One region of the Ancylobacter sp. SL191 genome, then DNA from elsewhere that is predicted to be linked to it. Evidence: predicted binding sites of a transcription regulator. Region 1 holds the regulator's gene; each other region holds the start of a gene.
The links. The regulator PhoB, encoded in region 1, activates phosphate uptake and scavenging genes when phosphate is short. The targets are predictions, from matches to a motif close to TGTCATNNANCTGTCAT.

Region 2: the regulator PhoB is predicted to act here: its motif matches at 3,050-3,066, upstream of OU996_RS14710 (Orn/Lys/Arg decarboxylase N-terminal domain-containing protein).
Region 3: the regulator PhoB is predicted to act here: its motif matches at 4,664-4,680, upstream of phnC (phosphonate ABC transporter ATP-binding protein).

The regions. Positions count from the first base shown of each region.
Region 1 covers NZ_CP113056.1:865,611-876,366, forward strand. Annotated here, with positions in the region: gene OU996_RS03860 (ATP-binding protein) at 1-638, shown strand, start outside; gene pstS (phosphate ABC transporter substrate-binding protein PstS) at 787-1,824, shown strand; gene pstC (phosphate ABC transporter permease subunit PstC) at 2,064-3,035, shown strand; gene pstA (phosphate ABC transporter permease PstA) at 3,045-3,878, shown strand; gene pstB (phosphate ABC transporter ATP-binding protein PstB) at 3,887-4,708, shown strand; gene phoU (phosphate signaling complex protein PhoU) at 4,728-5,441, shown strand; gene phoB (phosphate regulon transcriptional regulator PhoB) at 5,473-6,174, shown strand; gene OU996_RS03895 (hypothetical protein) at 6,426-7,829, shown strand; gene OU996_RS03900 (bifunctional transcriptional activator/DNA repair enzyme AdaA) at 7,851-8,948, opposite strand; gene OU996_RS03905 (SDR family oxidoreductase) at 9,041-9,805, opposite strand; gene OU996_RS03910 (LysR family transcriptional regulator) at 9,940-10,756, shown strand, end outside.
Region 2 covers NZ_CP113056.1:3,248,804-3,259,559, reverse strand. Annotated here, with positions in the region: gene OU996_RS14715 (GNAT family N-acetyltransferase) at 62-622, opposite strand; gene OU996_RS14710 (Orn/Lys/Arg decarboxylase N-terminal domain-containing protein) at 643-3,000, opposite strand; gene OU996_RS14705 (CYTH and CHAD domain-containing protein) at 3,112-4,785, opposite strand; gene OU996_RS14700 (metallophosphoesterase family protein) at 5,060-5,878, shown strand; gene OU996_RS14695 (hypothetical protein) at 6,141-6,407, opposite strand; gene OU996_RS14690 (GH36-type glycosyl hydrolase domain-containing protein) at 6,515-10,756, shown strand, end outside.
Region 3 covers NZ_CP113056.1:4,461,847-4,472,602, reverse strand. Annotated here, with positions in the region: partial or broken gene OU996_RS21510 (NAD(P)/FAD-dependent oxidoreductase) at 1-222, shown strand, start outside; partial or broken gene OU996_RS20515 (electron transfer flavoprotein-ubiquinone oxidoreductase) at 300-1,499, shown strand; gene OU996_RS20510 (hypothetical protein) at 1,507-2,580, shown strand; gene OU996_RS20505 (DUF4062 domain-containing protein) at 2,654-3,685, shown strand; gene OU996_RS20500 (hypothetical protein) at 3,713-4,174, opposite strand; gene phnC (phosphonate ABC transporter ATP-binding protein) at 4,729-5,574, shown strand; gene phnD (phosphonate ABC transporter substrate-binding protein) at 5,589-6,590, shown strand; gene phnE (phosphonate ABC transporter, permease protein PhnE) at 6,728-7,549, shown strand; gene OU996_RS20480 (hypothetical protein) at 7,726-8,004, shown strand; gene OU996_RS20475 (hypothetical protein) at 8,174-8,842, shown strand; gene OU996_RS20470 (ABC transporter ATP-binding protein/permease) at 9,061-10,756, shown strand, end outside.

The sequences.
Region 1 (10,756 bases):
TGCAAGGCCCGGCCCGCAACGACACCAACGCCCGCGAGCGCTTCCTCAAGATCATGGGCGAACAGGCGCGCCGCATGTCGCGCCTTATCGACGACCTGCTCTCGCTCTCGCGCATCGAGCTGAACGCCCATTTGCGGCCGGAGACCGAGATCGACCTCGTCGCCATTGTCGGCCATGTGCGCGACACGCTGGCCCCGCTCGGACGCGAACGCGGCGTCGAGGTCGCCTTCGTCCATCCCGCCGGGCCGGTGACGGTGAAGGGGGACCGCGACGAGCTGTTCCGGGTGTTCGAGAATCTCGTCGAGAACGCGCTGAAATATGGCGCCACCGGCGGCAAGGTGGAGGTCGCCATTACCCGCGAGGGGGGCGATGCCCTTGTGGCGGTGCGCGATTTCGGGCCGGGCATCGCGCCCGAGCATGTGCCCCGGCTCACCGAGCGGTTCTACCGCGTGGACACCGCCCATTCGCGCGAGCAGGGCGGCACGGGGCTGGGCCTCGCCATCGTCAAGCACATCGTCGCACGCCACCGCGGACGGCTCGGCATCGAGAGCACGCCGGGCGAGGGATCGACCTTTTCCGTACGGCTTGCCGCACTCGCCGCGAGCGACGTGAAAGCGCGCGATAATTCAGCGGCTTAGGCTGTCATCAAGGCGTCACCCACCCGTCATACAACCGTGGCGCCGGGACGTTAGATAAGCCCGTGTCACCCATTTCCGCCGCCTCCGGCCAACGGAGCACCGGGCAAGGGCCCGTGTGCTGCTGGTCTCCCAGATCAGGAGAAGACCCTTGAAGCTCACCCACATCCTCGGCGCTGCGCTGTCGCTCAGCCTCACGCTGCCGGGCGCCGCCTTCGCGGCCGACATCAACGGCGCTGGCGCGTCCTTCCCGGCCCCGGTCTATCAGGCCTGGGCTGCGGCCTATAAGGAGAAGACCGGCACGGGCCTGAACTATCAGTCCATCGGCTCCGGCGGCGGTCAGAACCAGATCGTCAACCGCACCGTCGACTTCGGCGCTTCCGACGCGCCGATGAAGGACGACAAGCTCGAATCCGCCAACCTGCTGCAGTTCCCGACCGTAATCGGTTCGGTCGTCGCGATCTTCAACCTCGACGGCGTTTCCTCGCTGGTGCTCGACGGTCCGGTCCTCGCCGAGATCTACCAGGGCAAAATCACCAAGTGGAACGACGCCAAGATCGCCGCGCTGAACAAGGGCTCCAAGCTGCCTGACACCGCGATCGTCCCGGTCTATCGCTCGGACAGCTCGGGCACCTCGTTCGTGTTCACGTCCTATCTCGCTTCGGCCAATGGCGACTGGAAGTCCGCCGTCGGCGCGGCCACCTCCGTTCAGTGGCCGGTCGGCGCGGGCGCCAAGGGCAATGAAGGCGTTGCCGGCACCGTGAAGAACACCAAGGGCGCCATCGGCTACGTCGAGTTCATCTACGCCGCCGCCAACAAGCTGACCGCTGCCGATCTCGTCAACAAGGCCGGCAAGGTCGTGAAGCCCGAGACCAAGGCGTTCATGGAAGCCGCCGCCGCCGCCGACTGGAAGGGCGCGAAGAACTTCGCCGCCTCGATGATCGACACCGCCGGCCCGGGCGCCTGGCCGATCACCTCGGCCACCTACATCCTGCTCCCGAAGAACCCGACCAACGCCACGCAGTCGGCCGAGGCCATCAAGTTCTTCAACTGGGCCTACACCGCCGAAGGCGACGCCATCGCCGAGAAGCTTCACTACATCCCGCTCCCGGACTCGGTCGTCACCGACATCAAGAAGGCCTGGGCCGACGAAGTGAAGGCTGACGGCAAGGCTGTCTGGACCAACTGATCTTAATAGATCAACCGAAAGAGGGGCGGCCGTCGCGGCGGCCGCCCCTTCTCGTGAGCGCCGCCTGATAGTACCCGCGGCGAACTTCGCCGCCGTTGCCCGACCGACACCTCGCGGTCCGGCACGGCGACGCCGCCACGCCCCCGACATGACGCACGAGACGCCTTAGCGAGCCCCCGCGCGCACCACCGGTCCCCTCAGGGGTCCACGCCCGATGGCGCTGACAGGATCACAGGAACATGGACGCCACGCTTACCGGAAACCAAGCGGCCATGGTCGCCGCGCGCAAGCCGACCGGCCGCCTCAGCGACCCCATCTTCGTCGGGCTGCTGTGGACCAGCGGCATCTTCGTGCTGATCCTTCTCGGCCTGATCATCGCCATGCTGTTCGAGGGTGGTCTGCCGGCGCTGCGCGAATTTGGCATCAGCTTCCTGTGGTCGACGATCTGGAACCCGGTGACGGAGAAGTTCGGCGCCGGTGTGATGGTGTTCGGCACCATCTTCAGCGCCGTCATCGCGGTCATCATCGCGCTCCCGCTGTCCTTCGGCATCGCCTTCTTCCTGACCGAAATCGCGCCGCAGCAGCTTCGCCGGCCGATCGGCGTCGCCATCCAGCTCCTCGCCGCCATCCCCTCGATCATCTACGGCATGTGGGGCTTCTTCGTCATCGTGCCGCTGATGGCCGCCTATGTGCAGCCGCCGCTGATCGAATGGCTTGGCCCGATCCCCGTGCTCGGCGCGCTGTTCCAGGGCCCGCCGCTTGGCGCGGGCATGCTGACCGCCGGCCTCATCATGGCGATCATGATCCTGCCCTTCATCACCGCCATGTTCGTCGAGGTGCTGGAATCGGTGCCGCCGATGATCAAGGAATCGGCCTATGGCGTCGGCGCGACCACCTATGAAGTGTATCGCAATGTCTCCGTGCCCTATGGCCGCACCGCCATGGTCGGCGCGGTGATGCTCGGCCTCGGCCGCGCGCTGGGCGAGACAATGGCCGTGACCTTCGTCATCGGCAATGCGACGCGCATGTCGGTCTCGCTGTTCGCGCCGGGCGCCACCATCGCCTCGACCATCGCCAACGAATTCCCCGAAGCCTCCAACGGCTCGCTCAAGCTGCAGTCGCTGCTGGAACTCGGCTTCATCCTCTTCGTCATCTCCTTCATCGTGCTGGCGCTCTCGCGGCTGCTGGTCCGCTCGAAGCTCAAGGGCTGAGGAAAGTACATGTCATCGCTCGCCCGTCGCCGCGCCACCGACTACACCGTCAAGGTCATTTCCACCGGCTTCGCCGCGCTCTCGCTTGTCCTCCTCGCCTGGATCCTCTGGACCCTGGTGGCGCGGGGCCTGCCGGCCCTCGGCCCGCATGTGTTTACCAAGATCACCGCGCCTCCGGGCGCGGGCGGCGGCCTGCTCAACGCCATTGTCGGCTCGCTGATCCAGATCGGTGTCGCCCTTGTCATCGGCACGCCGATCGGCCTGATGTGCGGCACCTTCCTCGCCGAGCACGGCAAGAACACGCAGATCGGCAATGCCGTGCGCTTCGTGAACGACGTGCTGCTCTCGGCGCCCTCGATCCTGATCGGCCTGTTCGTCTACCAGCTCATGGTCGTGCCGATCGGCGGCTTCTCCGGCTGGGCAGGCTCCTTCGCGCTGGCGATCATCATCATCCCGGTGGTCGTGCGCACCACCGAAGACATGCTGAACCTGGTGCCGATCGGCCTGCGCGAGGCGGCCTTCGCGCTCGGCGCGCCGGCGTGGAAGGTGGTCACCCTGGTCACCTGGCGGGCGGCCCGCGCCGGCATCGTTACCGGCATCCTGCTGGCCGTGGCCCGCGCCGCCGGCGAGACCGCGCCTCTGCTGTTCACCTCGCTCGGCAATAATGGCTGGTCGCTGGACCTCAGCGTGCCCATGGCGTCTCTGCCGATCGCCATTTATCAATACGCCGCCAGCCCCTTCGAGGACTGGGTCGCCCTGGCCTGGGCCGGCGCGCTCATCATCACCGTCGGGGTGCTGACCCTGAACATTCTTTCCCGCCTCGTCCTGGCGAAGATGAAGTGAGACGGACCATGAATTTCGCTGCTGAAACGTCGATCGACATCGCCTCCGCCGTGAACCGCGCCACCGCGCCGTCCGCCGAGCCCAAGCTCAAGGTCGAGGGGCTGAACTTCTTCTATGGCGACAACCACGCCCTGAAGAACATCAATTTCGAGATCCCCGAGAAGCGCGTTACCGCGATGATCGGACCCTCGGGCTGCGGTAAGTCCACGCTGCTGCGCATCTTCAACCGCATGTACCAGCTCTATCCGGGCCAGCGCGCGGAAGGGAAGATCCTGTTCGACGGCGTCGACCTGCTCTCCAAGGATCTGGACTCCACCGTGGTGCGCTCGCGCATCGGCATGGTGTTCCAGAAGCCGACGCCCTTCCCGATGTCGATCTATGACAACATCGCCTTCGGCGTGAAGCTGCACGAGAAGCTCTCCAAGGCGCAGATGGACGAGCGCGTGGAGTGGTGCCTGCGCAAGGCGGCGATCTGGGAGGAGACCAAGGACCGTCTCCACACCTCGGCGCTCGGCATGTCCGGCGGCCAGCAGCAGCGCCTGTGCATCGCCCGCACCATCGCCGTGCGCCCGGAAGTGATCCTGCTCGACGAGCCCACCTCGGCGCTCGACCCGATCTCGACCTCGAAGATCGAGGATCTGATCGACGAGCTGAAGCAGGAATTCACCATCGTCATCGTGACGCACAACATGCAGCAGGCGGCGCGCTGCGCCGACATCACCTCCTTCTTCTATCTCGGCGAACTGATCGAGGTCGCCGCGTCGAACGAGATCTTCACCAATCCGCGCGAGGCCCGCACCCGCGACTACATCACCGGCCGCTTCGGCTGAGCCGGCAGAGGAGCCTCCCATGACCGAACATATCGTTTCGTCCTTCGACGCCGACCTCAAGGAGCTCAGCCGCCGCGTGGTGGAGATGGGCGGTCAGGCCGAGCGCCTCGTCGCGGATTCGGTCGAGGCGCTGGTCAAGCGCGACACCGAGCTCGCCCAGAAGGTGATCGTGCTCGACGGCCCGGTCGACCTGCTCCAGCGCGAGATCGAGGAAAAGGCCATCCTCACCATCGCCCGCCGCCAGCCTCTGGCCGGCGATCTGCGCGAGATCGTGGCCGCCATGCGCATCGCCAACGACCTCGAGCGCATCGGCGACCTCGCCAAGAACACCGCCAAGCGCGTGCTGGCGCTGACCGGCGAGTTCCACCCGCAGAAGCTGGTGCGCGGCGTCGAGCACATGTCCGGCATGGTGCTGGAGCAGCTCAAGATGGTGCTGGACTCCTATGCCAGCCGCGACAATGACCGCGCGCTGGAAGTCTGGCGCCGCGATGGCGACATCGACGTCCTCTACACCTCGCTGTTCCGCGAACTCCTGACCTATATGATGGAGGATCCGCGCAACATCTCGCTGTGCACGCATCTGCTGTTCTGCGCCAAGAACATCGAGCGCATCGGCGACCACGCCACCAACATCGCCGAGACCGTGAACTATCTCGCCACCGGTCAGCAGCTCACCGACGAGCGGCCGAAGCAGGATACCAGCAGCCTCACCTCGCTGCCCTTCCCGGCCTGAGCCGGCGTGACCGACGACCGGGGATGACGCCATGGCCACCAATATTCTGATCGTGGAGGATGAGGAGCCCCTCACCCTCCTGCTGCGCTACAATCTCGAATCCGAAGGCTATGCCGTCGACAGCGTCGGGCGCGGCGACGAGGCGGAGACCCGGCTGCGCGAGAGCGTGCCGGACCTCCTGATCCTCGACTGGATGCTGCCCGGCCTCTCCGGCATCGAGCTGTGCCGGCGCCTGCGGGCCCGGCCGGAGACCGAGCGCATGCCCGTTCTCATGCTCACGGCCCGTGGCGAGGAGACTGAGCGCGTGCGCGGCCTCGCCACCGGCGCCGACGACTATGTGGTCAAGCCCTTCTCGGTGCCGGAGCTCGTCGCCCGCGTGCGGGCGCTGCTGCGCCGGGCCAAGCCCGAGCATGTCTCGACGCTCTTGCGCGCCGGCGACATCGAACTCGACCGCGAGACAAAGCGCGTCCACCGCGCCGGGCGCGAGCTGCATCTCGGCCCGACTGAATTCCGGCTGCTCGAATTCCTCATGCAGTCGCCCGGCCGGGTCTATTCGCGCGAGCAGCTGCTCGACGGCGTGTGGGGCCAGGACGTCTATATCGACGAGCGCACCGTCGACGTGCATGTCGGCCGCCTGCGCAAAGCGCTCAACCGCCCGCGCCAGCCGGACCCCATCCGCACCGTGCGCGGCTCGGGCTACTCGTTCAACGAGATGTTCGCCCGCGCCCATTAGCGCGAGGCGGCGCAACGAAATGTTCGCCCGCGCCCATTAGGGCGGGAACCTAAATGACAAGCCGCCGCCCCGCGAGGGCCGGCGGCTTTTTCGTGGGCGCGCGAAGCCCGCGTGCCGGCCCCCCTACCGCGCTCCTGCCGCGTTGCCTCCCGTCGCCGGATATGGAACATCATCCGCCTTCCGCGACGGTGCGCGTTTCATTCGCTCCCTGCCGGCGCGGCCCTCCCGATGGAGAGCGGATGGTTACGTCAATGTCAGCGCCCGAGAACGCGCATCTGCCGCAGGCAGACGCAGGCGACGCCCGGCGCGCCGACCTCCTCGCCGCCTTCCTGATGGCCGGCCTCGCCACCGCCTTTATCGCCTTCACCGTCTGGCCGGGGCTGATGTCGTTCGACAGCCTCTATGCCTACCGCCAGTCCATCGAGGGGGTGGAGACGGCGCTCTGGCCGCCCGTGCATGACTATCTGTTCTTCCTCTTCCGGCACCTGCCGGGCAATCCCGGCGGTCTGCTGCTCTTCCAGTCCTTTGCCCTGTTCCTCTCGGCCAACCTCATCATCCGCCATCTCGCCCCATCGGCCAGGGTGTCGGTCCCGCTCATGGCGGTGTTCCTCGGCCTGTTCGTCGTGTTTCCCACGCTGATCGGCGCCCTGATCGTGCTGTGGAAGGACGTGACCGTCGGCACCTTCGCGGTGATGGCGGTCGCCCTGTGGCTGTCCGGCACGCGCCGCTTCTCCTGGGCGAAATTCGTCGCTCTGTTCGCCTGCCTCACCGCCTCCATCGCGCTGCGCTACAACGCGCTGCCGCTGGTGCTGCCCTTCATGCTGCTGGTCGTGTGGAAGCCCGCCGGTGCCGCCTCGACCGGGCGGCAACGCGTGGCGGCCGGTCTTGGCATCGTGGTGACGCTGGCTCTTGCCTATGCGAGCACGCTCTGGCGCCTGCCGGACCTGCAGCGGCTACCGTCGGTCGGGCCGATGATGACGAACATCCAGCTGTGGGACATCGCCGGCACCTCGATCTGCGCCGGGCAGTCCCTGCTGACCGATGTCATCACCCCCGGCGACCCGTTCACGGTGGAGGAGCTGCGGGCGCTGCACAATCCCCGCCATATCAACCTGACCTTCGACACGCCGCTGTGGAATGAGCGCCTCGGGCCCCGCTATATGTGGCGCCGCGTACCCGCTATCGAGCAGCGCTGGCGGGAAATTCTGGTCGCGCATCCCGGCTGCTATCTCGCCACCCGCCTTGCGGTGTTCGAGCAGCAAATGGGCCTGAACACCCCTGCCACCTATTACCCGACTCATGGCGGCATCGACGACAACCCCTACGGCTTCACCCTCGCCTTTCCCGAACGAGCGGCCCGCCTGATCCAGATGATCGTCGAAGGCGCCAACGCACCCTGGCGGCGCGGCTATGTCCTGGTCGGCCTTGCCGCCTTCTTCCTGCTTCCGGCGCTGTGGATCGACCGGCGGGGCGCTCTGCTGCCGCTGGTGCTCTATGCCGGCACGCTCGGTTTTCTGGGGCTGCTCTTCGTCGCCGCGCCGGCCGGGGATGCACGCTATATCTTCCCGCCCGGCGTGTTCGCGGCGCTGGTCATCGTCACCTCGCTGGCCTGCATCGCCCGCGCACGGGACAAGCGGACCGCCGCCGCGCCCTAGCTGCCGCCTCTGGCGGACGCCTCACCCCACTTGCTGCGGCCGGGTGCGGTACTGCGCCTCGATCTCCAGCAGCCGCTGCTTGCGCCAGAGGCCGCCGCCATAGCCGGTGAGCGCGCCATCCGCGCCGATGACGCGATGGCAGGGGATGATGAGGGCCAGCTGGTTGGCGCCGTTCGCCCGCGCCACGGCGCGGATCGCCGCGGGCGCGCCGATGCGCCGGGCGATCTCGGCATAGCTCACGCTCTCCCCCGCCGGGATGCGGCGCAGCTCGGCCCAGACGGCGCGGGTGAAGGCGCTGCCGTCGAGCGCCACGGGCGTCGCGAAATCGGCCGAGCGGCCCGCGAAATAGGCGCCCAGCTCGGCGCGGATCTGCTCGGTCGGCGCCGTACTGCCAATGCCGAGCGCGCCCTTCACGCCCTGGCGCAGCCGGGCGATTTCCGCCGGCAGGCCGCGCCGCTCGATGAATTCCAGCAGGTGCAGATGGGTGGGGCTGGAAATCGCGATCATGTCGCCGAGCGGCGTGCCGATCCAGTCCGCCAGCAGCCGGCCCTCGCCGGCGATGTCGCCGGGGGCGCAGCCGAGCAGCCGGGCGAAGGCGGCGCGGAAGGCGCTCGCCGACTGAAACCCCGCCTCCTGCTGCGCGGCGATGACCGAGCCGCCGAGCGCCAGCGTCTCAAAACCCTCGCGCAGCCGCCGGTGGCGGGCCATGTCGAGAAAGGTCATGCCGAAATGCCGCTTGAAGGCGCGCCGCACGGTGGAGAGGTCATAGCCCATGCGGGCAATGTCCTCCTCGCCGAAGCGGTAGGCCGGGCGGGCATCGAGCGCCGCGAGCAGGGCGGCGATCATCGGGTCGGCCTCCGCCGCCGGCTGGAGCGGGTGGCACCTCTTGCAGGGGCGGAACCCCGCCTCGATGCAGGCGCCGATGGTCGGGCGGAAGGTGCAGTTCTCGGCGAGTGGCTTGCGTGCCGGGCAGGTCAGCCGGCAGAAAATACCGGTGGTGGCGACGCAGACATAGACGCGCCCCTCATAAGTCGCCTCGCGCGCCAACAACGCCCGGTACAGCGTTGCCGGGTCCGGCAGCGTCAGGTCGAACAAATCATGCAGCGTGTCGGTCGCCATGATCGGACGCTAGCACCGCGCTTGTACCGGCGCCGCCGGAAAACGGGCGGTTATTTCCGCCCGTCCTCCCGTCCGTCCTCCCTGGCGGGCTCTCAGGTCCGCGTGATCGACAGGCCGCCATCGACCAGATGCGCGGTGCCGGACACAAAAGACGAATCGTCCGAGGCGAGATAGAGCACCGAGTGGGCCAGTTCCTCGGGGCGCGCGACGCGCTTCAGCGCATGCAGACCGGTGACGAAGGCTTGCGCCTCGGGCGTGTCATTGGCCTCGCGGTACATCTCCGTCTCCACCGCGCCGGGCAGCACGGCATTGACCCTCACCCCCTGCGGGCCGAATTCGGAAGCCAGCGCCTGGGTGAGGCCGATCAGCCCCGATTTCGAGGCGGCATAGGCGGCAAGGCCGGGGAAGGCCGTTGTGTAGCCGACAAAGGTCGAGGTGAAGATCACCGAGCCGCCGCCGGTCGTCAGCATCTGCGCGATCTGGTGCTTGGCACCGAAAAAGCCGCTGGTGAGGTTGGTCGCCAGCGTGTCCTCCCACCCCCCGGCCGAGACGCCGGTGCTCGGCCCCTTCTCGCCCAACGTGCCGGCATTGTTGAAGGCGATGTCGAGCCGGCCGAAACGCTCGGCCGCCAGCGCGACCAGTGCCTTGGCGTAGTCTTCCGAGCGCACGTCGCCCGCCAGCGCCACGGCCTCGCCGCCACCGGCGGCGATGTCGGCGACCAGCGTGTCGAGCTCGGCCTGGCGGCGGGCGCCGACCACGACCTTCGCGCCCTCGGCGGCGAACAGCCGCGCCGTGGCGCGGCCGATGCCGGAGCTGGCCCCAGTGACGATGGCTACCTTGCCGGTGAGACGAGACATGAGATTTCTCCGTGATTTCACGATGACCGCCGCCGGACGATCCCGGCCGGCCCGTTTCGCTGGAGAGTATGGCCCGCGCCCGGCGTTCGGATTAGACTGCCGACAATGGAATTCATGTCCGGGAAAGCCGAACGATGAAACTGGACGGCATCGCCGCCTTCGTCGCCATCGCCGAGGCCGGCTCGATCAGCGAGGCGGCGCGCCGGCTGCGCCTGTCGAAATCGGTGGTCAGTGACCGCCTCGCCCAGCTCGAGCAGCGTCTGGGCGCGCGCCTTGTGCATCGCTCGACCCGCCGGCTGTCGCTGACGGAGGATGGCGCGGCCTTTCTGGAGATGGCCTCGCAATCGCTGCGCGGGCTCGACGCGGCGGTCGCCACGCTGGCGGAGCGGCGCGGCACGCTGGCCGGCCCGCTGAGGATCTCCGCCCCGGTGACGCTGACCGCCCTGCATATCGGCCCGGCGCTCTACCCCTTCCTGCGCCGCCATCCGCAGATCGAGCTGAGCATCGAGCTTGATGACCGGGTGGTCGACGCGCAGGCGGAGGGCTATGACGGCGTGATCCGCCACGGGCCGATGCGCGACAGCCCGCTCACCGCCTGGCGCCTCGCCCGCAGCCGGCGCGTGCTGGTGGCTTCACCCGATTATCTGGAACAGCACGGCGCGCCGCGCGATCTGGCGCAGCTCAATGACCATCGCGGGATTTTCTACACCCATCGCGGCCTTGCCGACTGGCAGTTCGTGTCCGAAGCCGGCCGCGTGCAGGTGCGCGCCAGGGTCGGGCTGCAGGTGAATAACGGCATGATCATGCGCGACGCGGCGATGGCCGGGCTCGGCATCACCATGCTGCCGCTGTTCATCGCCGGGCCCGCCATCCACGCCGGCACGCTGCGCGTGATCGAGGTCGGCGCCGAGCCGGAAGCGGAATTCATCTATGTCGCGCATCCCGAAGGCC
Region 2 (10,756 bases), 2.3 Mb from region 1:
GATGGATTCGGAAGATTGGCGATGAGCGCCGCGCGCGGCGCAGTGGAGATCTGCCTGTTGGTCAATAGGTGGAGAGGGGGAGGGGCTTGGGCGGAGCGGTGGCGCCGGGACCCAGAGAGCGCTGCACCATCACGCTGTCGGCCCAGCGGCCATAACGGTAGGCGACCGCGGGGAGAAACCCCACCCGGACAAAGCCGAACCGCTCATGGATGGCGAGCGACGCGGTGTTGTCTCCGTCGATATAGCCGATCATCTGCCGGAAGCCGGCGCCCGCGCAGGCATCGATCAGGCTGCGCATGAGCCGGCTGCCGATGCCGTGGCCAATGTGCTGGTGGTGGACATAGATGGAATGCTTGACGGTGTAGCGATAGGCCGGGCGCTTGCGGAACAGCACGACATAGGCATAGCCCACCACCTCGCCGTCCCGGACCGCTACGATGTGGGGAAAGCGGCGGTTTTTCAGGTTTTTGCGCCGCTCCCGCAGGTCGTCGGGCTGCGGCGTGTCATTGTCGTCCACCCCCTCCTCGACGCCCCGGCGGATGTGATGGCGGTAGATCGCCAGCATGGCATCCACGTCGGAATCCCGCGTCGGGCGGACAATGACCGCGTTCTCCTGCTCCATGAACGAACCCGGACTCCCGCTTATTCCGCAACCACATAGGTATAGAGCCGGATGCGACCGGCTGCATCGGTCTCGCGATAGACGCCCTGGATCTCGACGTCAAAGCCCGGAAACGTATTGAAGCAGGCTTCAAACATCCTGAGATAGTCGATCATCGGCTGGGCGCGCTGCGTGAGCCTTTCGCCGGGGACAATCGTGGCGATGCCCGGCGGGTAGACCACGAAAGGCGTGGTCGCGATGCGCCCGGCAATGGCGTCGATCGGCAGGTAATCCACATCGTTGCGCACCAGGCAGCGCGCCGCATCGTGGGGCGACAGGGCGATATCGGGCAGGTGCTCAGCCGCGAACTGCATGGCCTGCAATGCGCTGACATTGGCGCTGCGGAAGAAGCGGTGCATCTCCCCGCACAGGTCGCGCAGGCGCACGCCTTCATAGCGCCCGGGCCGGCGCCGGTAGAATTCGGGGATCGCGTCTTCCAGCAAGGCGTTGTCGTCGTGCAGTTTCTTGAAGGCGACCAGACCGCTGATCAGCGTGCCGGCCTTGCTCGATTCAACGCCCGGCGTCAGCAGGAACAGCAGCGAATTGAGGTCGTTCTTCTCCGCGACGATGCGATTCTCGCGCAGATATTGCGCGACCACGGGGGCCGGGATTCCGTGCTCCGCATAGGCGCCGGTGGAGCGGTCGAAGCCGGGCGTGAGCAGTGTCAGCTTGTTGGGATCGGTCATGGCGAAGCCCGCCGCCATGCCGGCATAGCCGTGCCAGGCGGCACCCGGCGTGAGATGCCAGAAGGCCGGGTTGGTGGCGAGCTGGTCGGTGGAGACGCTCTCCCACGGCACGTCATGGACCGCGCCGGGGCTGGCGGCATCGGGAATCGCCACCCGGTCCGGTACGAAGGGCTCGAAGAACCAGCGGCGCTCGGGGCGCTGTTCCTTCTCCTCGAACTCCCGGCGCACCGCGCGGATCTTCTTGCGCAGCTCAATGCCGAGGCGGATCGTGTCGTCCCACAGCACTTCGCCGGAGCGTCCCTTCATCATCTGCGCGCCAACGTCGAGCGAGGCGAATAGTGGGTAAAAGGGCGACGTGGAGGCGTGCTGCATGAAGCTCTCATTGAAGCGCCGATGCTCCACGCGCCGCTTCTGCCCCTTGATATGCCGGTCCTTCATGTGGATCTGCGAGGCCTGGCTGAAGCTCGCGAGCTGCTTGTGGGTCGACTGGGTGGCGATGATGCCAGGCGCGTCCGGTCCCAGATCCTTCAGCCCCATGGCGAAGCGCCCGGCATAGAGCGGGTGGAACTTCATGAAGCCTGCCCAGGCCTCGTCGAACATGATGTAGTCGCACAGATGCCCGATCTTCCCGAGGATCATCTCGGCATTGTGGATCGTGCCGTCATAGGTGCATTGCTCGACCACCGCGACGCGGAACGGACGCGGCTTCTGCCAGGCCTCGGGGTCAGTGACCAGCGGATGGGTGCGGATGCGCTCGCGCAGCGCCTCCTCGTCCAGCGCCGCGAAATCCATCGGGCCGATCAGCCCCCAGGCATTGCGCACGGTCGGCACATAGACCGGAATGCCGCCGGAGATCATCAGCGCGCCATGATGGGCGGCCTTGTGGTTGTTGCGGTCAAACAGCACGAGGTCGCCATCTGTCACGAGGGCGGAGAGCGCGACCTTGTTCGAGGTCGAGGTGCCGTTGAGCACGAAATAGGTCTTCTCGGCGCCGAAGATCTTGGCCGCTTCCTTTTGCGCCGCAAGGGCCGGGCCCTCATGGGTCAGAAGGTCACCGAGATCGATTACGGAGTTGTCGAGGTCGTCGCGGAACACCGCCTCGCCCAAATGCTCCATGAACACGCGGCCGATCGGGCTGCGCGAGTAGAACACGCCGCCATTATGCCCGGGGCAGGTCCAGAGCTGGTTGCCCTCCTCGGCATAATCCACCAGCGCGCCGAAGAACGGCGTCTTCAGGGTCTCGGCATATTGCTTGAGCCGGCTGATGAGGTTCTTGGCGATGAAGGCGGGGGTTTCTTCGGAGAGGAAGACATAGCCATCGATGAAGTCGAGCACCTCCACCGGCACGTCCTCGAACCGCTTGCGGCGGATCAGCAGAATGATGGGAAAGTCGAGGCCGCGCCGGCGCATCAAATTGATGAGCGAGGCCGTCTTACCCTCCATGCCCTTCTTGCCCCAGTCCACCATCATGCAGCCGATGGCGGCGTCGGTCTGAACCGCGATCTCGGCATCTTCGATGGTGCGCGCGCGCACCACCTCGAAGCCGGAGCTCTCTATCTCCGCGACGATTTGGTGATAGCGGGCGCCCTCCAGATCGTCCGCATCGAAGGCGGGGGTCGCGAAAAGGAAGTTGAAGCGTTTGAAATAGTCCATCCAGGCATCCCCTCCTCTTCGGCGTCGACGTGACGTTTCGACGTGCCTCATGACGAGAGCACGACAACGCGGTGACGATCCTAGAGGGACAGTGAGGGGCGCGCCGCCCGGCTAGCCGGGCCAGAACGGCTCGGCATCGATGAACTTGCGCCAGCTGCGCCGCAGTGACTCGGCGGTCTCAATGCGGTCGCGCCCCTGCCAGCCGGTGATGGCGCCGATGGCCTTGTGGACCTGCGGCAGCGACGTGCTCTCCTCCACCTCGCGCAGCAGCGCCTGCGTGGTGGTGATGTCGTTGTCGATGCCGAGGATGTCCTGCAGCCGGGACATCCGCTTCAGATATTTCCGGGCGGCATCGTCACAGTCGTAAAGCGGCAGCAGAAACTCCGCCGTATAACGCAGCTTCTTCAGCGTCAGGCGCAGCTCATGCCGTGCCGTCGGCCGCAACTTGCGGAAATTGTGGCCCTGTTTCAGCGCCTTGCGGTGCAGGCGCGCCAGCCCGCGCCCGGCGAACTCGCGCGCCGGCTGGGTGAGCACGGCGAGAGCCTCGATGCCGATATCGTTGCGCCAGCTTCGGCGCTCGATCACCCGGCCGAGCGACAGCAGGAAGCGGGTGCATTCGAGATCGATCAGATCGACGCGGACGGCCTGATAGCTACGCGCCCGCGGCGCGGCGGTGGCGGATCTGAGCTCGGTGAAGTCGATGCCGGGCAGATTGGCGCGCTCGATCGCGGCGATGGTCGACGTGGCGAACACGTCCCAGTTGCGGGCCGGCCCGAGCGCGCTGGCCAGCCTCTTGGCGTCAAGCCCGAGAGCCTCGAGCGCCGAGGCGGGGACTTCCTTCTTGAACAGCGATATAGCGGTGCGCAGACGCCGCAGCGCGACCCGCAGCTGGTGGACGCCCTCGGGGTCCTGGCCATGATGCGCCGCCATCAGATTCGCCATCACATGGGACTGGCAGGCGTTCAAAACCTTGGCGATCACATCGTCGGTGGTATCGGCGGGGCCGATGCCGGTCGCGAACGCCTTCTCAGCGGTGGGCGAGGTGCCGAAGGCGAGGGCATAGCCACGCTCGGCCTTGCTTTGCAGCCCGATACGGACGGGACCCTGCTCCAGCAGCGACAGGCCCAGCTCATAGAGCGCGCCCGCCCCGCCGGCCTTCAGCTCTAGCTCGATCTCGCAGACATCTTCCACCTTGTCGCCGGCACTCAGAGTTCCTTCATCGAACGCGACATCGATGGCGGCGCCGCCAAACTCCACCACGTGGGTATGGCGGCGGATCTTGGTGGTGAACACCGGCGCGAGCCCCGCGTCCGGCAGCGTCGCGAAGGGCGCACCCAGCTCGGCCAAGGGCAGCGCCTCGAGCTGAAGGGCGATATCGGGCACCCGCGCTTCCATCTCGCGTCGCTGGAGCGGGCTTTCCTCTGATGCCAGCTTAAGCGTCTGGACGAACTGTTTGCCGCTGCGCCGGACGCGCAGCGAGGCACCCTGCCGGGCGAGGACCGCATCGGGCGTATCGTAATAGGTGGCCTCCAGGCGCCGGACGACGCCCTTTGAGGTGGCGTTTCGCGTAACGACAGCGGCGGCGAAGAAGTGCTGCAGGGTGGCGGGATCCGTCAACAGCTTCAATTCGACCTCGCGGCCGGCGCTCACCGGCTCCTGCGCGCCCAAGTCGCCGTGCAGTTGAACCTCTGGAGTTTGCTCCGGCATGTCGTCTCTCCGCTCATCCGAGCGTGAGCCCGGTTTTGCCGCCACGAAGAGACCACCTCCCGTCAGCTGAAAGCCCACCGATAGCGGCTCGCATTGTCACATAAAAGTAGCATTGGCATTCCCGGGACTCGGGACGACGCCCGCACGACCCGTGGTTGTCTAAGACGAACGCCGTGCCGGGTGACGTCGGAGAGTCGAGACTCACCGACACCCGATGCATTTTCTCCCGGCCAGGCCTCACGTCGCGGCCGTGCTGAGCTTCGCCCTCTGCGTACCGGCCCCGTTGCTTTCATGAGCCCCGGCACGGGGGCGGGGGGGCGGTCCTCCCCGCCTGCTCGACCTCCGCGATATTGTGTTCCACGGCACGTTGCATCATTCTGACGCTCCGGATTGGAGTCGGCAGAGAATTTTTGGACTTTGGAAAACACCCCTCGTCACCCTTTCCGAGGCGCGCGGCCCTGAGGGAATCCGGATTTACGCCATTGGCGACATCCACGGATGCAGGCCTCTTCTCGACAAACTTCTGCAGAAGATCGAGGAGGATATCGCGCGGTCGAAGGCGGGCGACTGGCGGATCATTTTCTTGGGCGATTATGTGGATCGCGGCCCGGACACAAGGGGCGTAGTCGACCGTCTGATCACGCTTCAGGCGGCTGATCCCCGCTATATCCTGCTGGCGGGAAACCACGACGTCGAATTCCTCGCCTTTCTCGATCAACCCAGCATTGATGGCGTGTTCGTCAATAGCGGCGGCAACGCCACGGCGCGCTCCTATGGCGTGAAGCTCAATCGCTCGAAGCTGAAGACGCAGGCCGATCTCGAACAGGTGCATCGCAAGCTGGTGGCGGCGGTCCCCGCCGCTCATGTGCATTTCCTCAAAGGTCTGCAATACGCGGTGTCGTTTGGGGACTATTTCTTCTGTCACGCCGGGGTCCGGCCCGGAACGTCGCTGGAGCGCCAGTCCCCCGATGATCTCCTGTGGATGCGCGGCCCCTTCCTCGATTCGCTGATGCCGCTGGAAAAAGTGGTGGTCCATGGACACACGATCAGCGCCAAGCCGGAGGAGCGGATCAACCGCATCGGCATTGATACCGGCGCCTATCGGACCGGTCGCCTCACCGGGCTGGTTATCGATAGCGACCATAAGGCTTTTCTGTCGACCAAGCCGTAGCCGTAGCCGCAGCACCCGGCCATCAGGAGAATTAGGCGTTCGTTGACCCGGACGGACTGGATCATAGCGCTACAGCGAACACATAGTTCTCTTCTTGGTCGCTCGCGGCCCGCCACCCCCGCCGGTTTCCTTCTATCGTGCGATTTCGCGGCCGACGGACGTCGACTGTCGCATCTCGTCAGTATCCTACGCGCCCCGCCGATCACCGCCGTTTATAGGCCGTAGCGCGTCTCGGCGCCCGCGACGCGGGGCATGCTCGGTCTCAACGATGTGCATATCCGGCACTCGCGGAGAACTGGTCAATGATGCGCATGGGACTGGCTGCGATACCAGCCAGCGTGAAGAACATCACGACCGCCAGCATCGCGATCACACCGGCCCCCATCGAATGGGAACGGCAGCACAGCACCAAAGCCGTGCGCGTCTCGATCCAGGCTTGGTTCAGCCGATATCCGACTCGGCGAAACCGACGGCGATGACTTCGCCACGATCCGGCGAAATGCTGTAACGTCGGCGGCGCGACAATCACACCGCCCCTCACTCGCCTAACCGGAACCTCACCCGAGGCTCCGGCTTAATGACATGGTCCCGTTCCGCCCCGTTATCCCTGGCGCGATGCCGGGCCGAAAGGCGATCATGCTGGCAAAACTCCGCGCGGTCCTCAACCGCCGCCCGTCCGCACCCTGGAGCGACACTGCGCCTGTCCGGGAAGAGTTGTTCGGCGTCGAGCGGCTGGAACAGCATGCCGAAAGCCTCGCGATTGCTCAAACGGTGTCGCCGCGTCCGCCGATCGTCGTCTCCTTGCAAAGCCGCCTGAACGATAATGCCAAGGTGCTGCTGGCCGCCTATCGCGCCAGCGCTGCCGAACTGGAGGAGGGGAACGGGGTGGTGCCGGCGGCCGAATGGCTGCTGGACAATTATCACCTCGTCGAGGAGCAAATCCGCGAGATTCGGGACGACCTGCCACTGGGTTATTACCGCCAATTGCCCAAATTGGCAGCCGGCCCTTTCGCCGGCTATCCTCGTGTGTTCGGACTCGCCTGGGCGTTTGTCGCTCATACTGACAGCCACGTCGATCCTGATGCGCTCCGGCGGTTTGTCGCGGCCTATCAACGGATTGAGCCGCTCACTATCGGCGAGCTATGGGCGGTGGCGATCACACTGCGCATCGTTTTGATCGAAAATCTGCGGCGCCTGACCGACCAGATCATGGTCGGCCGGGAGGCACGTGCCGAAGCCGATGCGCTGGCCAATCGGGTGCTGGAGTCCGGCTTTGCCGGCTTCGCCTTCGACCGCGATGTTATCGCGCGCTCGTCCAGGCCGCTGTCCGAGCTTTTTGCGGCGCAGTTGGCCAAGCGTTTGCGCGACCAGGATCCCCGCACCACGCCCGCGTTGGGCTGGCTCGATGAGTGTTTGAGACTGCAGGGCGCGTCGATTGACGAGGTGGTTCAGCACGCGCAGCAGAGGCAGGGCGCGTCGAACGTCTCGGTGCGCAACGTCATCACCAGCATGCGCCTGATCTCCGACATCGACTGGGCAGAATGGTTCGAGAGCGTCAGCTTGGTCGACAAAACGCTGAGAGGCGCCAGCGGCTTCGATCAAATGGATTTTGCGACCCGCAATCTCTACCGCAGCGCCATCGAGCAACTCGCGCGCGGCTCCCATGTCAGCGAATTGGACGTTGCGCACCGTGCCCTGAGCGCCAGTGCGGGCGGGCCCCAGGCCGAAGCCCGTGCAAACGGCGCGGTGCCGAGCGCCTGCGATCCCGGCTATTATCTGATCGCCGAAGGCCGCGTCGCGCTCGAAAGAAGCATCGGTTTTCGACCCCCGGCACCGCTATGGATCGCCCGGCTGAACGCGCCGTTCGGTGTGCATGGCTATGCGGTGGCGGTACTGCTCACCACGCTGGCCCTGCTTGTCATCGCCTACCTCTGGCTCAACGTTCCCGGCGCCCCTGCGGGCTGGCTGTTGCTGCTGGCACCGCTCGCCTTCCTGCCGGCGTCGGATGCGGCCAGCGCGCTGGTCAACCGGGGTGTGGCCCGATCGTTCGGTGCCTCGCCATTGCCGGGGCTGGAACTCGCGGCCGGGGTTCCGACCGCCTTGCGCACGCTGGTGGTGGTGCCGACGCTCCTCACCAGCGAAGCCGATCTTCTTGAGCAGATCGAAAGGTTGGAGGTTCACTACCTCACCGGCTCCAGTGGCGATCTCGCCTTTGCGCTGCTGTCAGACGGCATGGATGCCGACCAGGAAACGGTTCCGGGCGACGAGGCCCTGCTTGCCACCGCCACGGCCGCAATCGCGCAGCTCAATCGCCGCTATGGGCCGGCGCTGTCGGGGAGCCGCTTCCTGCTGCTTCACCGCCACCGCGTCTGGAACCAAGGCGAAGGCAAATGGATGGGATGGGAGCGCAAGCGCGGCAAGCTGCACGAGTTGAACCGCCTGCTGCGCGGCGCCACCGATACGAGCTTTATCGCCCTCAACGGCCAGCCGCCGCGGGCCCCGGCCGACGTGCGCTACGTCATCACGTTGGACGCCGACACTCGCCTGCCGCGCGATGCGGCGGTGCGGTTGGTTGGCAAGATGGCCCACCCCCTCAACCGGCCGCAATTCAGTATGGCCGAGCAGCGCGTCGTCGGTGGCTATGCGATTCTGCAGCCGCGTGTGACGGCCTCTCTGCCGATCGGGCGCGACGGCTCGCTCTACCAGCGCGTCTATTCCGGCCCCGGCGGCATGGACCCCTATGCGGCGGCGGTATCGGATGTCTATCAGGACATGTTCGGCGAGGGCTCCTACACCGGCAAGGGCATTTATGATGTCGACGCGTTCGAGGCCTCGCTCGCCGGGCGGATCAAGGACAACGCGCTGCTGAGCCATGATCTTTTCGAGGGCATCTATGCCCGCGCGGGTCTGGCGTCCGATGTCGAGGTGGTGGAGGATTTCCCCTCCCGTTACGACGTGATCGCCAAGCGCAAGCATCGCTGGACCCGTGGCGACTGGCAGTTGCTGCCCTGGGTGTTTGGCTTGCGTTCCGGCGCGCATGCGGTGCCGACGCTCGGCCGCTGGAAGATGCTGGACAATCTGCGCCGCTCGCTGGTGGCGCCGTTCACCTTGGCGGCGCTGGGCGTGAGCTGGCTGGCTCCGGCACCGTGGAATGCCCAAGCCGTGCTCGCGCTTATCGCGGCGATTGCGATCCCCGCTTTTCTGCCGGTGCTGTTCTCGCTTGTGCCGCGCGGGAGGGGGATCCGGCTGCTCAGCCATGTGACGGCGCTGATTGACGATCTGCGCATCGCGCTCCTGCAGACAACGTTCACCTTCGCCTTCCTCCCGGATCAAAGCTGGCGACTTGGAGATGCGGTGGCACGCACGCTGATCCGGCTGTTCGTCACCCACAGGCACCTGCTGGAATGGACCACAGCGGCGGTAGCGGGCGCGCAGCCGCGCCTCGATCTCATGGGCTTCTATCGCGGGATGCAGGGCGGCACCGCGCTCGGGCTGACAATGACGCTTGGTGCCTTCGCCTGGGCGCCGGCGTCGTGGCCGGTCATCCTCCCCTTCGCCGCGCTGTGGCTGGCCGCGCCCGCATTGGCCTTCTGGGCAAGCCGTTCGCCGCCCATCGCCAGGACGCTGGCGGTCTCACCGTTTGATACCCGCGCTCTTCGGCTGATCGCCCGCCGCACCTGGCGTTTCTTCGAAACGTTCGTCACGTCGTCCGAGAACATGCTGCCGCCGGACAATTTCCAGGAGGATCCCAAGCCGGTGATTGCTCACCGCACCTCGCCGACCAATATCGGGCTCTATCTGCTGTCCTCGGTCGCGGCGCGCGACTTCGGTTGGGCCGGGACGATGGAGACGGTCGAGCGCCTGGAGGCGACGCTATCGACCATGCAGCGCCTGGCGCGTTTCAAGGGTCACTTCTTCAACTGGTACGGCACGCGCGACCTGCGGGTGCTGGAGCCGGCCTATGTCTCCTCGGTCGACAGTGGCAATCTCGCCGGCCATCTTCTCGTTGTCGCCGTCGCCTGCGAGGAGTGGATCGCCGCGCCGCTCACATATGAGGCCGAGGCCGGCATTGCGGACGCCATAGTCCTCGCCCGCGAGGCCCTCGGAACGACGCAGGTGATGGCGGCCGACGAGCGCACCGGCCAGCTTGACAGCCTGTTCGTCGAGATCAATGCGCTGCTGCGCGGCGGACAGGGACTGGAGGCCTCGACGCCGACACTGATACGGCTCTCCGAGAAGGCCTTGCGCCTGGCCGCCGACCTGACCCCGACAGCAGACGAAAGCGGCGTGCCGGATCTGGTGTTCTGGACCGAACGCCTACGCGTCGCGGTGGTCGAGCACGAGCGCGATCGGCTTTATCTCGCGGATGCGCCCCGCACGCTGCGCAACCGGCTGCGCACCATCGCCCAGACCGCGCGTGACATGGCGCTGGCGATGGATTTCGCTTTCCTGCTCGATCCCGATCGCAAGCTGCTTTCCATCGGTTACAGCGTTCCCGACAACTGCCTCGACCCGAGCTGTTACGACCTGCTGGCCTCTGAGGCCCGGCTCGCCAGCCTGTTCGCCATCGCCAAGGGCGATGCGCCGACACGGCACTGGTTCCGGCTCGGGCGCACCGCGACGCCACTCGGCAGCGGCTCCGCGCTGGTATCGTGGTCCGGCTCGATGTTCGAATATCTGATGCCCTCGCTGGTGATGCGCGCGCCGACCGGCAGTCTTCTGGAACAGACCAACCGATTGGTGGTGGCGCGCCAGCAGAGCTATGCGCATGGGCTCGGCGTGCCCTGGGGCATCTCGGAATCCGCCTATAACGCGCGCGATCTCGAATTCACCTACCAGTACTCGAATTTCGGCGTGCCGGGCCTCGGCCTGAAGCGT
Region 3 (10,756 bases), 1.1 Mb from region 1:
AGGATGCCGACGCGCCGCTGACGACGGCGGTAACCGATGACCGCTTCTATCTGCTCGGCCCCGCCGGCGCCCTGCGCCTGCCCAACGCGCTGATGCCGCCCTTGATGGGCAACCACGGCAATTATGTTGGCTCGCTCGGCAATGTCTGCCGCTGGCTCGCCGCCAAGGCCGAGGCGCTCGGCGTCGAGATCTACCCCGGTTTTGCCGCCGCTGAACTGCTGGTCGATGAGTCCAGTGAGGTGACCAGTCAGGCCAGTCAGGTGGACAGTCAGGCCAGTGTGACCGGGAAAGGCCGCATCGTCGGCATCGCCACCGGCGACATGGGGATCGGCCGCGACGGAGAGATCACCGATCGCTACACACGCGGCATGGAGCTGCGCGCGAAATACACCCTGTTCGCGGAAGGCGCGCGCGGCCAGCTTTCCAAGCAGCTCATCGCCCGCTATGGGCTGGGCGAGGGACGCGAGCCGCAGAAGTTCGGGCTCGGCCTCAAGGAGCTGTGGACCGTGCCGCCGGAAAAGCACCGGCCCGGCCTCGTCCAGCACTCCTTCGGCTGGCCGCTCGACAATGCCACCGGCGGCGGCTCCTTCCTCTACCATATGGAAGACAACCAGGTGATGGTGGGCTTCGTCGTCCACCTCAACTACGCCAACCCGTATCTGTCGCCCTTCGAGGAATTCCAGCGCTTCAAGACCCACCCGCTGGTGCGCGAGACGCTGGCGGGCGGCAAGCGCATTTCCTATGGCGCGCGTGCCATCACGGAAGGCGGCTGGCAGTCGGTGCCGAAGCTCGTCTTCCCCGGCGGGGCGCTGATCGGCTGCTCGGCCGGCTTCATCAATGTGCCGCGCATCAAGGGCAGCCATAACGCCGTGCTCTCCGGCATCCTCGCCGCCGAGGCAACCGCTGCCGCGCTCGCCGCCGGGCGCGAGCATGACGTGCTCGCCGGCTATGAGGCGGCTTGGCGCGGCTCCGACATCGGCCGCGACCTGTGGAAGGTGCGCAACGTCAAGCCGCTCTGGTCGAAGCTCGGCACCTATGCCGGCATCGCGCTGGGCGGGCTCGACATGTGGCTGAACACCGCCTTCGGCATCTCGCCCTTCGGCACGCTCAAGCATGGCAAGGCCGATCATGAGACGCTGCAGCCGGCGGCGCAGTCCCGGCGCATCGAGTACCCGCGCCCGGACAACATCGTCTCCTTCGACCGGCTCTCCTCGGTGTTCCTGTCCAACACCAATCACGAGGAAGACCAGCCGGTGCATCTGAAGGTCGCCGATATGGCGCTGCAGAAGCGTTCCGAGCACGATGTCTATGCCGGCCCGTCCCACCGCTACTGCCCGGCGGGCGTCTATGAGTGGGTGGAGAAGGATGGCGAGGAGGTCTATGTGATCAACGCGCAGAACTGCGTGCACTGCAAGACCTGCGACATCAAGGATCCCAACCAGAACATCACCTGGGTCGCCCCGGAAGGCGGCGGGGGGCCGAACTACCCGAATATGTGAGGGACCGATGCGGCGCTGCTGGCTCACCATTCTTGGAACGCTCATTGCCGCATCCCTAATCGCCTCCGGGCCGCTGGCCGCACAAGAAGCGTCCGAACGCGCGCCGGATTACAGCGCCTTCCGCGAGGGGCTGTTCCTGCGCTACCTCGATGCGCAGCCCGGCGGCATCGCCCGCGTGCCGCGCATTGGCCTGTCCTTTGGCGGCGAGGTGCTGAGCGCGGATCTCGATTCCGGCTCCACCGGCATCGTGGTCGCCGCCGCCTATATCCCCGGCCTCAACCAGCTCCCCGTGCAGGGGCCGGGCGAGCTGACCTATACGAGCTCCGGCCGGGTGATGGTCGGCCAGTGGGTAGTGACCCCCGTCACGCTCTCCGGCAAGGAAAGCGCGAGCCTCACCACCGCGCCGCTGCCGGTGCTGGCGGTGAGCGAGGTGCGCTGCCTGTCGAGCGCGCGCGACTGCGCCCCCTCCCGCGACCCGCGCCATATCGCCATGGTCGGCGTCGGCTTCGCCCGCGAGGCCGACCGGCAGAGCCAGAGCACGCCGGACAAGAATCCGCTGCTGAACATCGCGCCGGGCGAGCGCCCGCGCCGGCAGGGCTATGTGCTGACCGCGGAGGGCGTGCATGTCGGCCTCACCGCCGCCAATACGCGCGGGCCCTTCCGCTATATCAAGCTGGAGCGCCGGCCGGACGGCACGGACTGGCAGCCGACACCCGCCTGCATCAGCCTGAACGGCGCGACCCCTCCGGCCTGCGGCAGCGCGCTGGTGGATACCGGCGTCGGCGCCATGTTCATGACCGTGCCCGCCGCGCAGGCCGGGGTCGCCGGTGCGGGCGCAGACGGGGCGCCCGCCCGCACGCTGCCGGAGGGCACGCAGGTCGCCATCAGCGTCGGCGCGGGAGCGCAGGCTTTTCCGCTCTACGCCTTCACCGTCGGCGACGGCACCCCGCTCGCCCCCGAGGCGATCCATCTGCGCGTCGCCCCGGACCGGGTGTTCGTCAACACGTCCTTCCACCTGCTGAACGGCTATGACGTGCTGTTCGACGGGGAGGGCGGCTATGTCGGGTTTCGCGGATTGTAAACTTTCAGAATAATGTTTCTATGTTGACGTCTCTACGTTGGGGGAGGGGGCATTGGCACGGCCGAGAGTTTTTGTGAGTTCGACCTATTATGACCTCAAGCACATAAGATCTTCTATTGAGGCATTTATATCTAATGTGGGATATGATGCCGTTTTATCAGAAAGAGGGCTTATTTCTTATAATCCTGATTCTGCCCTTGATGAGTCTTGTTATCGCGAAGCTGCTTCGGCTGATATATTTGTTCTTATTATCGGGGGGCGGTATGGATCGGCGTCTTCGGGAGATGGTGAGAGTTCGGATAAAAAATTCTTTGATAGTTACGATAGTGTGACAAAGCAGGAATACGAGCATGCTAGATTGTCTGGAGTGCCAATATATGTACTAATTGAAAATTCTGTTTATATTGAACATAGAACTTATTTGTCAAATAAAGATAACCAGCATATAAAATATGTGAGCGTAGACTCGGTAAATGTATTTAAATTGATAGATTACATACTGGCGCAGCCTAGAAATAATCCAGTTTTTTCATTCTCTAATTACTCCGAGATCGAAAATTGGCTCCGAGAGCAGTGGGCTGGTATGTTTAGGGAGTTTCTGAGATCTCGATCCCAGTTAAGTCAGATTTCTGAGCTTTCAAAGAAAATAAATGATCTTGAAGAAATAAATAATACTCTTAAAGTATATTTAGAAAAGGTTCTTTCGAATGTTGATTCGAAGGGTTCTGCTAAATTAATTCAAGATCAAAACAGAAGAATAGAAGAAGAAAAGATACAGTCTTCGCTTAAGGATAATAAGTGGATAAAATTCGTTTCTGACAAAGTTACGCATAGTTATAAAGGTGCTGTCGAAATAGTAAAAAGTTCGAATTCTGTTGATGAATTAAGATCAAAAATAGTGGAAATATTACATGATAATGGCGCGGAAGATGTAATTGATGTAGTGTCTATATGTTGGATTCGTCACGGCGCTCAAGAAGACTTTGATAACGCGCGTATTGAGCTTGGGCTAAAGCCTATATTTAGGAGAGATGATGAATTTCATGAAGCCAATCGGCTCGTCCGGGGGCGTCGACGGAGACGGCAAGAAAACGCCGATGAATAGCCATGCCTAGCGAGTAGTATAGGCGCCTCACACCAGGCTGAGCAGCAGCGCCGCCAGCAGGATGATCGCGGCCCAGAGGTCGGAGATCATCGCCACGTTCTCGCGCAGGTTCCGGTGCGGGCGGCGGGCGTGGTTGAGGCCGGCGAGGCCGAGGAACAGGCCGCCGACCAGCGCCACCGGCAGCACCCAGGCGGAAAACACCAGCGAGAGCAGGCCGGTGAGGCCGATGGCGACATTGGCGAAGCCGAGCTCCTGCGCCAGCACATGGGCGCGCGGCTCGTCGATGCCGAGAATGCCCTTCACGGTGAAGGCCGGCTTCCAGATCTGCGTGACGCCGGCGAGCAGCAGCCGCACGCCCACGGCCCAGAAGGCGAACCATTTGATGGCGACCACGACGAAGGCGCCGACCCCGCTGGTGGTCGCGAGTTCGCCGGCGATGCTCACCACCGGCAGGATCACCATGGTGAGCAGAATGATCGCGTAATACATGCGTCCCCCGATAGAAGCGTCCCTGCGCGGCCGCGCCGTCCGCGCCCTGCGGCGCGCCCCGTGTCATGGTGGGGGCGGGGAGAGCCGGGGTCAATGCGGCGAGGCTCGGGTCGGCCCACCCGTTCCCCGGACAAGTTGCGCGTAGCGCAACGCTGATCCGGGGCCCAAGGGAGACTCCGCCGGAGGCAGCTTTGCCTCTGGAGCCCCATCAAGGGCACGGCGAAAGACTCGTCCGCTGGATCCCGGCGCGCCTTCCGCTGACACTTCGGGCGTCCGGGACACGGGGCGGTTGGAGAGGCTCGCCCCCAGAGCGCCGTCATGCCCGGCCTTGGGCCGGGCATCCACGCCTTCCTATCCACGCACCCGGTCAAAGTCGTGGATGGCCGGGCCAAGCCCGGCCATGACTGTGTCACGAGAGGCCCCCGTTCCCCGCTGCGGCGAAGCCTTGCCGGCTCTCAGTCGGGGGCGTTCACGGAACTGTCGCAGACGCTTCATCGACGTGTCATCGCACGGGACTACCCCAAGCCGGTCTTTCACAGGCCGGCGGAGATCCGATGGCGGCAGCGCTTCAACTCGACCGTGTGAGCAAGACCTATGGCGCCATGCGCGCCGTGGAGAATGTCTCGCTGACCATCCAGCCGGGCGAGCGCGTGGCGCTCATCGGGGCCTCCGGCTCCGGCAAATCGACCCTCATCCGCCTCGCCGCGGGTCTCATTCTCGCCGATGCGCAGGGGCAGGGCTCCGGCGCGGTGCATTCCTTCGGCGTGAAGGTGCAGGAGGGCGGCAAGCTCGCCGCTGATGTGCGCGCGGCGCGCCGGCATATCGGTCTCGTGTTCCAGCAATTCGCGCTCGCCGGGCGCATGTCGGTGCTGACCAATGTGCTGGTCGGCGCGCTCGGGCGCATCAGCGTGCTGCGCGGCACGCTCGGCCTGTTCAACGAGGATGAGCGCCGCACCGCCTATGCCGCGCTGGCCGAGGTTGGCATCGCCCAGCACGCCATGAAGCGGGCGCGCGAACTCTCCGGCGGCCAGCAGCAGCGCGTCGCCATTGCCCGCGCGCTGGTGCAGGGCGCCAAGCTCGTGCTGGCGGATGAGCCCATCGCCTCGCTCGACCCGAAATCGGCCAAGCGGGTGATGGACACGCTGGTGACGATGAGCCGCGACCATGGCATCGCGCTGGTCGTCTCGCTGCACCAGGTGGACTACGCCACCGCCTATTTCGACCGCGTGGTGGCGATGAATGCCGGCCGCGTCGTGTTCGACGGTCCGGCGGCGCAGATCAACGCCGCCTTCCTCACCGAGCTCTACGGCGCCAGCGCCGAGGAGCTGATCCTGCCCAGCCAGTTCGTCGTCGGCGCCTCCGTGCCGGCCGAGACCCCCGACATCCAGACCGTATCCTGACAGGAGCGACATCCATGAAGCGCATTCTCGCGGCCGGCCTCGTGCTCGCCGGCCTGACCGCCCCGCTGGCGGCGCAGGAAGTCAAGGAGCTGAACTTCGGCTTCATCTCCACCGAGTCCTCGGCCAACCTCGCCAAGAGCTTCGAGCCCCTGCTCAAGGACATGGAAAAGGCCATCGGCATCCCGGTGAAGCCGTTCTTCGTCGGCGACTATGCCGGCGTCATCGAGGGCATGCGCTTCAAGAAGGTCGACGTTGCGTGGTTCGGCAACAAGTCGGCCATGGAAGCGGTGGACCGCTCCAATGGCGAAGTGTTCGTCAAGACCGCCAAGCCGGACGGTTCTTCGGGCTATTACTCGCTGATCGTCACCAATGTCGACCGCAGCGACATCAACAACCTCAAGGACATCCTCGATTGCTCGAAGGGCTATAACTTCGGCAATGGCGATCCGAACTCGACCTCGGGCTTCCTCGTCCCGAGCTACTATGTGTTCGCCCTGAACAATGTCGACCCGGTGAAGTGCTACAAGCGCGTCGTCAGCGGCAATCATGAAGGCAACCTGCTCGCGGTCGCCAACAAGCAGGTCGACTTCGCCACCAACAACACCGAAAACATGACCCGCCTGCAGCAGACCCGCCCGGCGGAAGCGGCCAAGATCAAGGAAGTGTGGCGTTCGCCGATGATCGCCGGCGACCCGATCGTGTGGCGCAAGGATCTGCCGGCCGACCTGAAGGCGAAGATCTACACCTTCTTCATGACCTATGGCCGCAACGGCACGCCGGAAGAGATCGAGGCGGCCCGCGCCGTGCTCGCCAAGACCTCGGACGGCTGGGGCCCCTTCCTCGCCTCCTCCGACGCCCAGCTGATCCCGATCCGTCAGCTCGAGCTGTTCAAGGCGAAGATGAAGACGCAGAACGACGAGAAGCTCTCGGCTGACGAGAAGGCCGCGAAGATCAAGGAAATCGACGCCAAGCTCGCCGCCCTCGACGAGCAGCAGAAGAAGCTCCCCTCCATGTGAGGTGGCATAGGGGTGGCGCTCGCGCCGCCCCGTTCTTCGCCGATCCGGGGCGGCCCGCGTGCCGCCCCGTCTTCGTGGCAGCCGGTCGTTACCGGCTGCTCCCGCCCTCGGATCTCCCGGACGGATTTTCTCGCCCCATGACCAGCTCTGCCGCCGCCCACCGCTCTGCCGTCGCCGCGCTGCCGGCCCCGCCGCACACGCCGCTGACCACGCGCCTCGCCCGCCTCGCCATCGCGGCGGCCGGCGTGACGGTGCTGGTGTTCTCCTGGCACGAGGCGGAGATGGACCCGGCGCAGCTCATGCGCGACGCCGGCAACATGGCGACGCTGGGCGCCGACTTCCTGCGGCCCGACTTCACCGACATCGACGTCTATTTCAACGCGATGCTGGAGACGCTGGCCATCGCCATCTGGGGTACGCTGCTGGCGGTGATCGCCGGCATCCCCTTCGGCATCCTCTCGGCCGACAATGTCGTGCCGCGCTGGGTCGCCTTCCCGATCCGCAGGGTGATGGATGCCTGCCGCGCCATCAACGAGCTGGTCTTCGCGCTGATCTTCATCGCCGCCGTCGGCCTCGGTCCCTTCGCCGGCGTGCTGGCGCTGTTCATCCACACCACCGGCGTCGTCGCCAAGCTGTTCTCCGAAGCGGTGGAGGCGATCGACCCCGCCCCCGTCGAGGGCATTCGCGGCACGGGCGGCACCTGGCTGCAGGAGATCATCTATGGCGTGCTGCCGCAGGTGCTGCCGCTGTGGATCTCCTACGCGCTCTACCGCTTTGAATCGAATGTGCGCTCGGCCACCGTGCTGGGCATCGTCGGCGGCGGCGGCATCGGCATGACCTTCAACGAGACGATGCGCGGCTTCCTTTATTCGCAGGCCTCGGCGATCCTTATCCTCGTCATCATCACCGTCTCGGTGCTCGACATGATCAGCCAGAACATCCGCAAGCGCTTTATCTGAGCGCGGGCCGGCTGACGCAGCGGGCTCAAGGCTCGGCGCCTCACCTAACGTTATGATATTTATGGATTTTCTGTCATAATCTTCAGGGTTTCGTGAGCGCCTCTGGCGCCGCGCCGTGCGTTTCCGACATGCTCCCCAGAGGGCGCGATGACGCCCCCATCAACGGAGGATGTCCTATGATCCGCATTGCAACGGCCGCGACCCTGATCGCGGCGCTCGCCCTTCCGGTTCTCGGTGTGTCGGCGGCGTCCGCTGGCGGGCGCAGCAAGGATGACCGCGCCGCCTTCTGGCAGACCCTGCATCAGGAGGTGGAGCCCTGGAGCGGCCAGATGGTGGCCGCCAATCCCGCGCCGGGCACAGCGACCGCCCCGGCCATGGCCGCCGCCCCGGTCAAAAGCCCGGCGACCACCCACGCTCTCGCCCCGAGCCCGATGGCGGCCAAGCCGGCCGGCTGAACCCGACCCCGCGCCCCGCGTGGCGGGCCACAAAGCCCGCCCTGCGGTTGCGGTGGCTCATGGTGCGATTTGTGATTGCAAACGCTGGAAGTGCCGCCAGAATGATGGTTGCCGAATGCCACCGGGCGGTCTTCCGCCGTTCGGGCCTCGCGCATCACCGGGGGGTGACATGTCCAGCCAGACCGAACTCATCGTGACCAATGCGACCACCGAGTCCGTGACCGTGTGGCTGACGCTCGGCGCCACGGCCGGCTGCATTTCCAATGTCAGCGACGTCGGCTGGGGCATCACCGCCGAGGCGCCGCTTCAGGGTTACTTCACCCTTCAGCCGGGCACGGCGAACAGCGTCTCCTACATCTCGCCTCAAGGTGTCGGGTTCAACGGCAACATCACCTTCGGCACGCCGCCGCTCAACTGTGCGACGCCGAGTTGGCCCGAGGGGGTGAACATCGCGGAGTTCATCCTCAACAATGCCTTCCAGGGCTCGAATGCGATGGAGACCGTAGACATCAGCGCAGTGGCCGGGGTGAACGCGATGATTGCCTTCCATCTCCATGGCGGCGGCTCATGGTCGGCAAGTTCCGCCTATCCGAAGGTTACGTCATTCTCCAACAGCGCCATTGGCGACAATGTCGGGCGGGTCGGCGTCTATCCCTATGGCTGCGACGACTGCACGGCGAGCGTCGCCCCGCCGGCCTGCGCCAATCCGCCGAAAAATGCGCCGAACCCCATCGTTCCGCAGACCGACCCGATCTGCAACGTGCAGCGCGACGCCTCGAAGAGCGGTGGAATGGTCTCCATCACCTTCCTCGGCTATGGCCCTGGCGTGCTGTCCTGACCGCCCTGTGCTAGCCGAGAAGCGCGGGGACACCCGCCTCATGTGCCCTTGCGGCACATGAGGCGGCGGCCGGCCGTGTAATCGGCGGCACTTTGCTTTCCAAAGTTTAATCCATTCGCCACGATCCCGGCGGTATTGCTTCGGCTAATGGTCACGCGGCGGCGTTCGCGCCCCACCCATGCATCAGCCCAAGCATTCCTCCCGCCGGAGACTTTCCCTTGCGCGCCATTCTCTCCTTGCTCGCCGATGTCTGGCGGCTCTCCATTCCCTATTTCCGTGGCGAGGACAAATGGCGCGGGCTGGCGCTGCTCGGCGCGGTGATCGCGCTGGAGGTCGGCTGGGTCTATGCCACCGTGCTGATCAATTCCTGGAACAACGTGTTCTACAACGCGATCCAGGAGCGCGATTACCCCGCCTTCACCCATCAGCTCTGGCTGTTCTCCTTCTACGCCGCCGCCTCCATCGCCATCGCGGTCTACCAGATCTATCTGCGGCAATGGCTGCAGATCCGCTGGCGGACCTGGATGACCGACAAATACCTCTCCGCCTGGCTGGCCAACGAGACCCATTACCGGCTGCGGCTGAAGGGCGATCAGGCGGATAACCCCGACCAGCGCATCGCCGACGACATCAGCGCCTATATCTCGCAGACGCTGAGCATCTTCATCGGCCTGCTCAATGCGGTGATGACGCTGGCCTCCTTCGCGGTGATCCTGTGGGGGCTGTCGGGCGACTTCGCCTTCAACCTGTTCGGCGGGGAATGGCGCATTCCCGGCTATCTGGTCTGGGCCGCCTTCGCCTATGCGGCGCTCGGCACCTTCCTCGCCCATCTCATCGGCCGGGTGCTGGTGAAGCTGAACTTCGACCAGCAGCGCTTCGAGGCCGATTACCGCGTCGATCTGGTGCGCGTGCGCGAGAATGGCGAGCAGATCGCGCTGATGAAGGGTGAGGGCGTGGAGCGCAGCCGGCTGCTCGACCGCTTCGGCCATGTCGTGCACAATTACTGGGGCATCATGATCGCCCAGAAGCGGTTGACCTGGTTCACCGCCGGCTATGGCCAGCTCTCCATCATCTTCCCCTTCGTGGTGGTGGCGCCGGCCTATTTCGCCGGCACCATCCAGCTCGGCCAGCTCATGCAGACCTCCTCGGCCTTCGGGCAGGTGCAGGGCTCGTTCTCCTTCTTCATCAACGCCTATGCGACGCTGGCCGAGTGGAAGTCGGTGGTCGATCGTCTCATCGGCTTCCAGCGCCAGGTCGAGACCACGCACGCCGAGACCCTCAAGGCCAATTACCGCCAGGTGCCCGGCACGGCGCCGCTGGAGGTCACGGACATGGAGGTGCGCCTGCCGGACGGGCGCGCGCTGGTCGCCCTCGACGCGCTGGGCGTCAAGCCCGGCGAGCGGGTGCTGCTCACCGGCGCCTCCGGCACCGGCAAGAGCACGCTGCTGCGCGCCATTGCCGGCATCTGGCCCTATGGACATGGCGTGGTGGAAACCGGCGGGCGCGTGCTCACCTTGCCGCAGCGGCCCTATCTGCCGGTCGGCTCGCTGCGCGGGGCGCTGGCCTATCCCGACCCGATGGAGCGCTTCACTGATGAGGATCTGCGCGGGGCGCTGGAGGCGGTGGGGCTTGCCGCCTTCGCCGGCCGGCTCGACGAGCGCGGCCTGTGGGGCGCGGAACTCTCCGGCGGCGAGCAGCAGCGCTTCGCCATTGCCCGCGCGCTGCTGGTGAAGCCCGACGTGCTGTTGCTGGATGAAGCGACCTCGGCGCTGGACGAGGCGAGCGAGGCCGCGCTCTACCGCACGCTGCGCGAGCGGCTGCCGCAGGCGGCGATCCTCTCCATCGGCCACCGCTCGACGCTGCTGGAGCTGCACGAGACCCATATCGCGCTGGAGCGGCGCGAGGACGGCCCGG